3 regions of the Lysinibacillus sp. FSL R5-0849 genome follow, and region 2 is predicted to be linked to each of the others. Evidence: predicted binding sites of a transcription regulator. Region 2 holds the regulator's gene; each other region holds the start of a gene.
What was found. The regulator LexA, encoded in region 2, represses DNA repair genes until DNA is damaged. The targets are predictions, from matches to a motif close to CGAACATATGTTCG.
Positions count from the first base shown of each region.

Region 1: the regulator LexA is predicted to act here: its motif matches at 1,587-1,600, upstream of MKY80_RS13260 (YolD-like family protein).
Region 3: the regulator LexA is predicted to act here: its motif matches at 1,872-1,885, upstream of MKY80_RS19215 (DNA repair exonuclease).

Region 1 covers NZ_CP152004.1:2,686,960-2,691,177, reverse strand. The annotation lists gene MKY80_RS13275 (cation-translocating P-type ATPase) at 1-30, shown strand, start outside; gene MKY80_RS13270 (DUF3231 family protein) at 176-652, opposite strand; gene MKY80_RS13265 (cupin domain-containing protein) at 760-1,434, opposite strand; gene MKY80_RS13260 (YolD-like family protein) at 1,728-2,084, shown strand; gene MKY80_RS13255 (GNAT family protein) at 2,173-2,649, opposite strand; gene MKY80_RS13250 (hypothetical protein) at 2,742-3,020, opposite strand; gene MKY80_RS13245 (YjcZ family sporulation protein) at 3,333-3,392, opposite strand; gene MKY80_RS13240 (hypothetical protein) at 3,581-3,805, opposite strand; gene MKY80_RS13235 (hypothetical protein) at 4,076-4,207, shown strand.
Region 2 covers NZ_CP152004.1:1,210,983-1,215,200, reverse strand. The annotation lists gene def (peptide deformylase) at 1-562, shown strand, start outside; gene MKY80_RS05680 (recombinase family protein) at 582-1,247, opposite strand; gene MKY80_RS05675 (LysM peptidoglycan-binding domain-containing protein) at 1,244-1,606, opposite strand; gene lexA (transcriptional repressor LexA) at 1,725-2,342, shown strand; gene MKY80_RS05665 (gamma-glutamyl-gamma-aminobutyrate hydrolase family protein) at 2,448-3,170, opposite strand; gene MKY80_RS05660 (A24 family peptidase) at 3,205-3,957, opposite strand; gene MKY80_RS05655 (DUF2339 domain-containing protein) at 4,218-4,218, opposite strand, start outside.
Region 3 covers NZ_CP152004.1:3,888,328-3,892,545, forward strand. The annotation lists gene MKY80_RS19210 (AAA family ATPase) at 1-569, opposite strand, end outside; gene MKY80_RS19215 (DNA repair exonuclease) at 575-1,789, opposite strand; gene MKY80_RS19220 (YhzD family protein) at 2,055-2,240, shown strand; gene MKY80_RS19225 (enoyl-CoA hydratase) at 2,287-3,069, opposite strand; gene MKY80_RS19230 (rhodanese-related sulfurtransferase) at 3,209-4,180, shown strand.

The sequences.
Region 1 (4,218 bases), 1.5 Mb from region 2:
TATAAGCTCCTGTTTGTAAGAAGTCGATAGAAGATGATTGAATGTTAAAACCACCTACATATAACGAGTAGGTGGTTTTGCTATTGTTTAATATTTAAAATGTACAAAAAACACACTATTAAAAGTAGATTTAATAATGTGCAACGTAATGAATGATTTCGTTCAGCCAACATTTTTATTGGGCTGGTGCTAGAAGCCAGCCTTTAATTTTACTCAGTTCGATCAACTTAGACCCAAGTATAGCATAGCGCATATGGAGTTCACCATATTTGGCAAGATGCTTTTTCTTTACTGACAATTCCAATGCTTGGCTTACAGCAAGTAAAGAGGAAGCAATATTCATAGATAAAATGGCACTAATTTCACTATCATTAATGATGGATTTTCCACGTATATCCGTCATTTTCATTTTACTGTATGACATAGTTGTAGTGGGGGCAAGAACACCATTTTCCTTTAATAATAATGTCAGCTGTTTATTTTCCTCTTTTAAACATTGAATGAATTCCAAAATCATAATCTTTAATTTTTTATCTCGGGTATGGTTAAAAAAGGCATGGCTTGAAGCAATATAGCTTTGATTGACACCGAGCTGCGACCAAAGCCTAAACATCTCCTTAAATTGTAATGATGCTAGTTTGTCATTTATCATCGTTATTGTGACACTTCCTAACTCCTAGTATTTATCTAAGATTAGGATGGAACAGTTTATGACATTCTATTCATCTTTTACAATAAAAGTTTAATACAAGGGGTATTTTAATAATACGTGCCATACGCATACATATGTGGGGAAGGGTAATGGTATGGATATGGATAAGGGTATGGGTTTGGGTATGGACATGGTTTCATGGATGGCTTCTTTTGCTTGCATGAAGAATTATCAGTTGCCGATTCCACTCGATTACAGCCTTTTGGTGGCCCAATATAAGTAGATGGAACAATGGGTGCAATGGTTTTCTTCCATTGTTCCTCATCTAAACAATAGGTATGCGCCATAATATTGGCAGGTGTAAATTTCAATATATCGGAGCCTAAAATAACCTCTGGTGTTGGAGCGTCAAAGATAGCAAGCAAATGGGTGTTATCCTCTGTGGCAACCTCATAATGCCACCAGCCCTGTGGGATATTAGCTACTTGCCCAGGCTTAATCGGGTAGTTTTGAAGTTTTTTTGTAAAGGGATTTAAAAGGGAAACCGTTGCTGCACCAGAAATACAATAGACAAGCTCAGCTGCATTTTGGTGATAGTGTGGCTCAATGACATTATCTTTGCTTAAAAAAATATCCAGTAAAGATGTATTTTCTAATGTATTTAATTGTTCTACGCCAAGGATATTAATGTAATTTCGTGCATCTTTTTTAAAAAGCGTACTTTTGTTGACATCAAAGGTAAACTCTGCAGAAGGCGATGTATAATCGACATTTGTGTTAATACTTACATCCTTTCTCACTAAAATTGTGATATTCATCATCATCACAGATTATGATTGAAATGTTTATAGACTTATACAAATGCCTAGCGTTTGTCTAGAACTCTTAGCAAGCATATGCTAGAGGAATTGTATTAAATTACCACTGCTATTAAAGAACGTATGTGCGTATAATAAAAAGAACGTATGTTTTGTTTTGAGGGCGGCGTGGAAATCTTAGCAAAGCAGTCATGACTTTCAACGTTTTAGTTTTCTCGCAAGCGTCCCCCGTAACTGAACTGAAAGGGTGAGATAAGATGAATAAAGATCGAGGAGCTATGAAATGGACATCGATGATGCTTCCAGAGCATTTACTGCTTTTGAAAAAGTGGAAGCAAGAGGTGCAGACAGAACCGCCACGGGAACGTGCAGAATGGGAACTGGAGGAATTACAGCAAACCATCACACGTGCATTAGCAGAACGTAACTATATTATGTTAACTATTTGGGAAGAGGCTAATTTTGTTCAATATGGTGGCATTATTAAAGAGATGAATGAGATGGAACTTCTGCTAGAAACGATTACAACAACGAAACATATCGCATTGAAATATATTTATGCTGGCTATATAGAGGTGGATGGCAATAGCGGTATTGAATGCACAATCGAGTGAGTGAATTTAGTGCCTAATAATGAATGGTACGAATGACAGCGGATAACAAAGTCACTCATTTGAACATCTAAAATGAGTGACTGTCTCCTTATAGGTGCAATTGCATCACTATTTGCTCACCAATTGGTCCCATTCGTCTTTCACCATTATCTTCAAAACCTACGTTGAGATACAAATTCTGCGCAGCGATATTTTTGTGATTTACCACTAACACTACTTCGTTAAATTCTTTAAATTCATGCTTGACAAAGTCAGCCAGTAAAAGCATTGCTTTTTTTGCATAACCCTTACCTTGCTGTTTATGATCCATAGATAAAGCGGTAAGTAACATCGCCTGTGGATTGCTAGAATATTCCTGTACTCTTTCAGTTGTATGAAGTACGAAAAAACCAACAGGTATTTTATTACTTAAAATCACAATAGGGTACTGTCCCACTTTTTCGATAGTAATCTCTTTTGGTAAGGCAGTAAATTGGTGCTGTTCTACGGGCAATTCAAACTCATTTAACTGGTCTGCATAGTCTTCTGAAAAATGTACTAATTCAATGTTAATTGTGTCTTGCATAAACAAGCCTCCTTTTTTATTATTGTATACATAGAACAAATGTTCGTCAAGAAGGCTTGTTTAATAATCAGGCAAGCTGGCGTTCTTTTACTTTATAAATTACCAAAAAATAAAATAAAAGAAATACTCACAATTAAAATCAGTGTTAAAGCCATTGTCACAATGCCTCTCAGCAAGGTCGCTAAATTTCTGACATCTTTCATTCCTACAACACTTAGGTAGAAGCATACGATTGACAATAGCATTGTCAGTGTCAATGGGTGAAGATGGACATAGGTGACAAAAAAGTCTTTTAAGGAACCGGACAGAAAAAATAATAGGATGCAACCTAAAGATAAAATAAAGGACCAAAAATTTAAATTAATGCCCATTTGTTTTCCTCCTCTCTACTAAAACGATAGTTCTAGAAAATCTATAATAGAGTAAAAGGATGCAAAAAGAGGCCACTTGGATGAAAGTGACCCCTAGAACCAATAAAGGAGTGTCATGTAAAGTAGAAAGAACTTTACAATACTATTATTATGTTAAGTTATCATTTGGAGATAGTTATCTATCTTCAATGGCGTAAGAAATATATTTTTATTATCTCATAACAGGTTAGAATTGGGTGAAGGGGAAATAAAAAAGGCTTTAAGCTTTTTCATCATTAGAAATAAACAGAAGCTAAAGCCTTCATATGACCATTAGCAAATGAAGCTTGCACCAACAATATTGAGAAGAATGAATAGGACAACGATGAGCACGAAAGTTGAACTGTTACCACTGCCATCATTTCCGCCACAAATAATTATTGAAATTGCCTACATTTCCACAGTATCCCACAAAGGTTTCCATATCAATTGTATGTATAAGATTCAAATGGAGGAGCGATCATCATCTAAGTAACTAATATTAAATGGTGCCATCAAAAAAACATCCTACACGGATGTTTTTAATATAACGGCTGCCGCGTTTGACAAGGCGGAAAACCATTGACATCTTGAATCATATGAAAATCATACTGCTTTAAAGCAAATTGACTTTGATACAAATATTCGAGGACAAGAAGCTTCCCACCTGAAACGCCACAAAGAACACCAGATGTTCCTTGCCCATTCGTCAATGAAACACCGACCGGTTGCCCGATTAAATAGTAAATTTTATGTTGCCAAGGCACTATGCCACTCCCTTCAATCTAATTATATGAATGTAATGGTCAAAGGTGCATAGGGGAATGCCTAAGGTGGGATCACTTTAAAGTGGACTATTAATTACACCATTAAAATATTGGTTTATATGCTATAATATGGATATAAAAAGGCGTGAATGAAGGGGTGATAATTGCGTGAGGAAATATATGATGTTTGCATAGCAATGGCTATGGCAAAAAAATATTGAGCATAGCCGTTGCTTTTCCTAAAAAAATCTACACATTTAGGAGTGCAACATGAGCTATAAAAAAGCAAAGCATATTTTACCTGAAGAGTTGTTAGCGGCCATTCAGGAATATATGGATGGCGAATATATTTATATCCCGCGGAAAGAACAACATAAAGCTGGGGATCTCGTACCACTATAAAAGCTGAATTG
Region 2 (4,218 bases):
TGATTACATGATTACTATGAAAGATTTTGTAAAAGAACACTCAGACCTATTACGAAAACAAACGCAAGACGTTGCCATACCAGTTCCCTTAGAGGACCGACATATATTATTTTCTATGCTTCAATATTTAAAAAACAGCCAAGACCCGATTTTAATAAAAAAGTATAAACTCCGTCCTGGTAGTGGCCTCTCTGCCAATCAAATTGGCGTAGATAAGAGAATGTTTGCTGTACTTTTTGAGAATCACGACCAAAAACATGAAATGATGTTCATTAACCCAAAAGTAATGAGCCATTCTTTCAATATGATCTATTTGCCTGAGGGTGAAGGGTGTCTGTCTGTTAATCGACCTGTTCACGGTTTTGTACCAAGATATGAACGAATTAAAGTAAAAGCCTATAATATTGATGGACAGGAATTTATTATGTCTTTAAAAGGCTATGAATCTATCGTTGTACAACATGAAATCGATCATTTAAACGGCATTATGTTTTATGATCGAATTAATAAAGATAACCCTTTTCAGCTACCCAAAAATGTTATTATTGAAAGCTTATATTAAAAAAAATTAGCGGGCTATATTATTTGCCTGCTAATCTTTCTTGATGCTCTTGGAATCGGCGATGTACGGTTGCCTTACTTACCTCAAAGCCTAGTCCTCTAAGCGTAATGGAAATTTCCTCAAAGGTAAAACCACGATTCCGTAGCTTCACAATTTCATCAACAGGGAGTTCTTTCCGTTCCTGACCATGTGGATTGCCACGATTGGATAGGTTATTTTCAGGGCGATAGCCATTTTCAACAGCACGTCGCATACCTCTGCGGATTTTTGCATTATGTATTCTACGTTGATATTCCTCTACAATTGCTAAAATCTCTAGTAGCATCGTATCCATTTCGTTTAATTGGACTGGTCCTGCATCACGCATCGAATAAACATCTGTTGCTGATTTTTGTAATAAATGCAATACTGCCATTCTTGCATTTCCACGACCTAAACGAGTTTCATCTTGTACAAAAAGAGCTTTTATTTCCTTCTCTTTTATAAAATCAAGCATTTCAAGTAAGCCTTCGCGTTCAACATCATAACCGCTATGCTTATCTTTAAAAACACCCTTTACTTCATAGCCTTGTTCTTTAGCATAGTGCACTAATTCTTCTTGTTGGCGCTCTAATGAGGAGCTTTGCGTTTCTTTTTCAGTACTTACTCGGCAATAGACAACAGCCGTCATTTGATTATTTTTCATTGTTCGTTTCTCGCAATTTCAATAGTTTTGATGGGACTGGCTTGATCACTCAAAACTGGAATGACTAGAGATTTACCTGCCACGATTTTAATGTCTGCTAACTCATTTTCTGATTTGACAAGCTTAATCCAATCTTCTTTACTCATTTTACCACGGTATTGTTCTGCTAACGACCACAAGCTATCCCCATGTTCGATTTGAATTTCAGCGTAATTAACATCCCCCGGATCAGTGATGTAAAGGTAACTTGCGAAGAGTAAACAAGCACCTAATAATATAGTGATATGTGTATTTTTCTTTAGCCATGTCATCATTAAAACCTCATTTCTAGAATGTTTGTTCGGAATGTATGTTCTCATAATAAAGCGAACAAACGTTTTTGTCAAACACTTTTCGAACCTATGTTTGCATACGTGTTCGCATTCTGTTATACTATCAAATAAGAAGATTGATATTAGAAAAAAGAGGTGAGCAATCATGAAAAAAGTATCGAAAAGACAAGAGGACATTTTAGCGTTCATTAAAGACGAGGTACGAGCTAAAGGGTATCCGCCATCAGTCCGTGAAATCGGGGAAGCTGTTGGACTTGCTTCAAGTTCAACTGTTCATGGTCATTTGGCTCGATTAGAACAAAAGGGTTTTATTCGTCGAGATCCAACTAAGCCACGTGCTATTGAAATTCTTGAGCCTGAGGAATCCATCCAAAAGCAACATGTCATCCATGTACCACTTGTAGGGAAGGTTACAGCAGGTTCTCCTATTACAGCTATCGAAAATATTGAAGAGTATTTCCCACTGCCAGATACATATGGCACGAGTGAGGATCAGTTATTCATGTTAGAAATTATGGGTGAATCGATGATTGAAGCAGGAATTTTAGATGGTGACTTAGTGATCGTAAAGCAAAAGTCAACGGCCATTAACGGAGACATTGTTGTAGCCATGACAGCTGAGGATGAAGCTACTGTAAAACGCTTCTTTAAGGAAAAAAACCATTTCCGTTTACAGCCTGAAAATTCATCAATGGAACCGATTATCGTCGATCAAGTATCAATTTTGGGACAAGTTGTTGGTCTTTACCGCCGTGTACATTAATTAAATGAGGGTTTGAGGATTGTGTTCCTTCACTGAGCATATATCCTCTTTTTTACGCAAAAAAAAGAATCCATTAACTATTGGATTCTTTTTACAATGACCTCTCTATGCTTCTTTTTTAAATTTCAAGCTCGCTTCAACAAATGCTGCAAATAACTTTTGTGCATGCTGATCTCCCGCTACAGCTAATTCCTCTGGGTGCCATTGGACAGCCAAACAGAATGGTAATTCTTCATGCACCACTGCTTCAATAATGCCATCACTTGATTTCGCTGCAACTTTTAAATTCTCCGCTAGTACATTCACTGACTGATGATGAAAAGAATTGACGGCAATTTTCTCTTGTTCCAGAATAGTCGCTAATAAATTCTCCGCAATAATTTGTACATAATGCGTTGCTACTGACCTACCAGCTTGTTGCATATGTTTGATTAGCTTCGTACTATAATGGTCACTATCAATGTCCTGATATAACGTCCCACCTAATGCAACATTTAATATTTGGATACCCCGACAAATGCCAAAAATAGGCATTTTACGTACAAATGCAGCCTCAATTAATGCTAATTCCACGGCATCTCTAGCTGGATGAATTTTACCTAGCTTTGGTGAAGGCTCCGCTCCAAATAGAAAAGGATGTACATCATAGCCTCCCGATAGCATTAAGCCATCCGTAAGGGCTAAAATTTGAGCAGCATCTTCCTCCACACCTAACGGAATAATAAGGGGGATACCACCCGCCTTAATAATACTTTTGCTGTAAGCAGCATTTAAATGAGCTGATAAATCATCTTCTACAAAAGCTGTAATTCCAATAATCGGCTTCACTTGATTCCCCTCCACAACATTGAAGATTAAACACTTACCAATAACCTAAATACCAATTGATGAACGAATCTCCGTAGAAATAAACAATAGTAGCGGCTAATGCAATAGATGGACCAAAGGGAATATGTGTTTGTCTTCCTTGTTTATGCTTTAATAAGACAACTATTCCGATTATCATACCTATGATAGCGGCAATAAATAAAGTCAACAACGTATGAATAGTACCGAGAACGAGACCAATTAAAAAGAAGAATTTAATATCGCCCCCTCCCATTCCACCTTTCGATAAGACCGCAATACTGTATAATATGCCAAAACCAACGAGTGCACCCACTAGGCTGTCCCACCAAGGTGTTAAGGGTGACAGTACACGTCCTATGACCAAAAAAGGCAAAAAGAATAAAAGAATCTTATCTGGAATTAACAGATAGATAAAATCTGAAACAACTATAATGACTAACAATGAGATGAACGATAAAGCTACTATAAATTCTAAACTCCAGTTTAGCTCCAAATAAGCAAAGGCGAATAATCCCCCAGTTAACAATTCTATCACTGGATATAGCCAAGAAATTTTAAAGCCACAGCCTCTACATGTTCCTCTTAAAAACAGATAAGACAATACTGGCACTAAATCAAGAGCCGTCAATTGTCTCTGACAGCTCGTACAATGGGAGGAAGGATATACAAGAGACTCCTTCCGCGGCACACGTAAGCCAACTACATTATAAAAAGAGCCAAAGACTAGACCAACTAAAAAAATGATAATTGTATAAGCCATTTCCAAATTTATGTCCTCCTAAACCAATAGGCGCCCATACAATAAGTATGATGCGCCTATTCATATAATTATTGTAGTCTTGCTCAGCAATCCACGTATCGAATGTTATTCAAAACAATGGACATTGAAAATGAGTGATGTATTTGAAGAATATTTCATAAAAGGTTTGAAGTCATAAGGTACGAAGAAAGAGGGAGTAGAGTAAGAGTAGTATCAGTTTAGCACAATATAAAAGAGATTCCAAAAATTATTGGAATCTCTTCAATT
Region 3 (4,218 bases), 2.0 Mb from region 2:
TGCTCAATTTTTTGATTAATTACTGGAACTTTACCTGTTTTCTTAAATAACTCGTTCGCCTCTTTATCCATTTTTTTCTCAAGAGCAGACAGGTGCTGGATACCTGTTGTGCCAGAGGAGAGGAGAAGATGTGTTAATTCCTCCTCTGACATTTTTTCAATGCCTTGAAGCTCATGCAAAGAAAATGAAAAAATAGATTCAAAGGATGCTCTAGAATAGCCATATAAAAGCTTAGCTAACAACTCCTCCTGTCCCGTTGTACCATCTTCAAGATAAACAGTAACATCACCTGCAGCCTTGCCTTTCACACGCTCAATAATGCAGGAACCATAAATAGGGTGTAATAGTGTCAGTTGACCACCAAACTTCGTCGATGTTTTTGGTTCATATTTGCGCTGAGTCTGCTGCCTTGTTGGAAAGCCAAAGAGCATCTGTAAAACAAATTGCTGAATCGTTGTTTTTCCTGCCTCATTTAAACCATAAAAAATTGTAACGCCTTCATTTAAGGGAATTGTCAGGTTTTGATGCTTACCAAAGCCATAAATTTGTAGTTTTTTGATTGTTAGCATGTGCATCACGCCCTTTGAATTTCTTCCGCCAATAGTGACTGTGCGTTGTGCGTTAAATTCTTTATATCCTTTTCAGATAAAGGCTCGATCAGTCTAGCACCACCAGCATACTGGTACAAGTCTTTTAGTATATCCTTCCAGTCAGTACTATCCCATTGCTCCATTAAACTTACGACTGATTGCGTAGCAGCAGAATATTCACCGTGAATTGAAGGTTTTTGTAACACCATTTTTTGTACCCAGCACATTGGCTCAATCCCTTCTTCTGCCTCGCGAATAGTCTCCAGCCATGCGTCCACCGTCGCATGCTCAAACAAGGCCTCTGTTTGCTCATCAATATTTTTTAAATAAAGCTCCACTACCGTCGCTCCCAATGAAGTTCTATTGACAGCAATTGCTTCCTCGCATCTTTTAAGTAATTCATTAGCATGGACGATATTCGTACAATCCACCTCTATTGTGTTATAAACAATGGTGGAGGTAGGAATAAAATCAAGTTCACATGCTGTTTGAGATAAAGTTACATCATAGCAACCTTTTATTCCTTGTTCTTTACGATGACGGCTTTGAATATTGCCTGGATAAACGATAGGAGGGTTTTCATGTAAGAGTTGTCGTTTATGAATATGCCCCAACGCCCAATAATGATAGTTCCGTTCAAGTAGTTGCTGTTTTGTAAATGGAGCATATAAAGCGTGTGAAGTATCGCTTGCCTCACTGCCATGCAGCATGCCAATATGAATTGCATGAGAATCTTGAGCGATTGGATAAGTATCAATAACCGACTCCTTTAAGTGGCGTTCACTATAGCTGAAGCCGTATATACAGACTTGCTGACCGCGGATTTTCAACTGGACAACACTCGTCTCAGCCGGTAATTCATACACATTACTTGGTAAAGAAAAACGTGTCCAAGTTCCTTTTAAATGATCATGGTTCCCATAGCTAATAATTACAGGAATATTGTGTTGAAAAAGTTTCTCCATTGCCTCTTGAAATTTCCTTTGGGCTTGTAAACTGCGATTTTCACCATCGTAAATATCTCCGACAATTAATAAAAAGTCGGGCTGCTCCTGAATGGCCTTTTGAATAATTTTATCAAAAGCATCAAACGTACTTGATCGAATCTCCTTCAAAATGTGTTCAGGTAAGCCAAATAAGCCCTTAAATGGACTATCTAAATGTAAATCTGCCATATGGAAAAAACGAATTGCTGACATCCAATCACCCCAACTATAGATAATTCCCACCTCAGTTAGTTACTACAAACTATCAACCAAAGCAGTCATATGATTACAAAACCGAATATTTGTTCTATTTTATCATACTTCCCTATTTATGAAAAATGGTAATGCTTAAAAAAAAAGGTCGACTTACTTTTTCCACAATTTTCGTAATTTATCAAATAGTTTACTAGTTTTACCGTGAAGTTTATAAATCTTCTATGTATAATAGATATATATTTAAATAAAGGGTGGGGTTTGTATGGAGAATTACCGTTTCACAGCTTTCGAAAAAACAGGGGAAACATTGTTTGATGAAACATGGACATTTGAAAATGATGAGGCTGCTAAGTTAAATGGCCAACAACAAATTGAAGAAAAAGGTGTTGCCAACAAAACTCATCGTCTTGTAAACGCTTCAGGTAAATTAATTTTATTCCATGTTTAATAATTGAGAAAAGGCACGTAGGATATCTACATGCCTTTTCTTATTTTTATTTCCCTACAAAGACAGGTGTTCTTTTCTCTACAAAGGCATGAATTCCTTCTAAATGATCTGTCGATTTACGCATGGTTGATTGACCTTCCGCTTCCATTGCAAGGATATTTTCGAGCTGTGCTAAATTTTGAGCGTGTAAAATATTTTTTGTCGTAATCATAGAAGAAATAGGTGAGGCAAGCATTTTACCAACAAGCTGATCTGCCATTGCAAAGACAGTACCATCAGGGGCTATATAGTCGATTAATCCTGCATCTAATGCTTCTTGTGCTGTAAGGACCTTCCCTTCCCAAATCATTTGTTTCGCTTTCACCGTACCGACACGTTCCTTCATAAAGAAGTGACCACCTCCATCTGGAATGAGTCCTATGCCTATGAAATTCATAGCTAGCTTACTCTTTTCACATGCCACAACAATGTCTGCCCCTAGTGTTAAACTAAAGCCTAGACCTGCCGATGCACCATGAACTGCCGCAATGACTATCATTGGTAGCTGATAATAGGCCTTAACGATGCGTGTAAGATATACCATCGCTTCGTCAATATTTAGAGGCTTATTTGAATCAAGCATCGCCTTAATATCGCCTCCAGCAGAAAAGACCTTCCCTTCTCCACGAATAACAAGTACTTGTATATCTTTTTCCTGTTGCAAAGCCTCAAAGCATTCAGCTAGCTCTCGCATCATAACATCATCCATCGCATTCATCGCCTGAGGACGGTTTAAAGTTAACGTTGCACGGCGATCTAACATTTCTAATGTAATCGTTGAAAATTCCATCTCCATTACCCCCAAATATGAATAGTCATTCACTATGTACTATTCGTGTTTTTTTAGAAAACTCCTTCTCCGCTAAACAAATTCGCTTTTGTTATGCTATATTAAAGGACGAATATTGTTATAAAGGTGGTTACACATTTTGACGCAAAAAGACTATCGTATATTACTTTATTATAAATATGTTACGATTGAAGACCCTATAGCATTTGCTGAAGAGCATTTAGCATTATGTCAAGAACTCGGACTTCTTGGCCGCATTTTAGTTGGTAATGAAGGAATTAACGGAACTGTTTCGGGAACTATTGAACAAACAGACGCTTACATGAATCATATGAAGATAGATCCTCGATTTAGCGATATTATGTGGAAAATTGACGAAGCTGATGGGCATGCTTTCAAAAAAATGCATGTTCGCCCTCGCCTCGAGATTGTTCACTTAGGTTTAGAAAATGATATTAATCCATTAGACATAACAGGGGAATATTTATCTCCTAAGGAATTTATGGAACAAATGCAAGAAGAGAATACGATCATTATCGATGCACGGAATGACTATGAATTCGACCTTGGTCATTTTAGAGGCGCTATTCGACCGGATATTGAAAATTTCCGTGACCTACCAGCATGGATGGAAACACATAAAGAAGAATTTGTGGATAAAAAGATTTTAACTTACTGTACTGGTGGAATTCGTTGTGAAAAATTCTCTGGTTGGTTAAAACGTGAGGGCTACGGAAAAAGTGTTGGTCAATTACATGGTGGTATTGCCACATACGCAAAAGATTCCGAGGTAAAAGGTCAACTCTGGGATGGGCAAATGTTTGTTTTTGATCGTCGTCGCAGTGTGCCAATTAATCAAGTGGAGCATGTCGTTATCGGAAAAGACTATTTCACAGGTGAGCCTTCCGAACGTTATACGAACTGCGCAAATCCCGAATGCCATAAATTAATGCTATGTGAAGAAAAGCATGAAGACTTTTATATGCGTAGCTGTTCTGATGAATGCCGTCGTGCCAAACGTAACTTCTTCGTTGAGGAGCATGGCTGGACGGTAAATCAAATCGAAGAGCAAATCGCTAAAATCGCAGATGTCCAAAACACAAATTCATGATAGACGTCACTCCATTACTTGGCGACAAAAAGAGCATC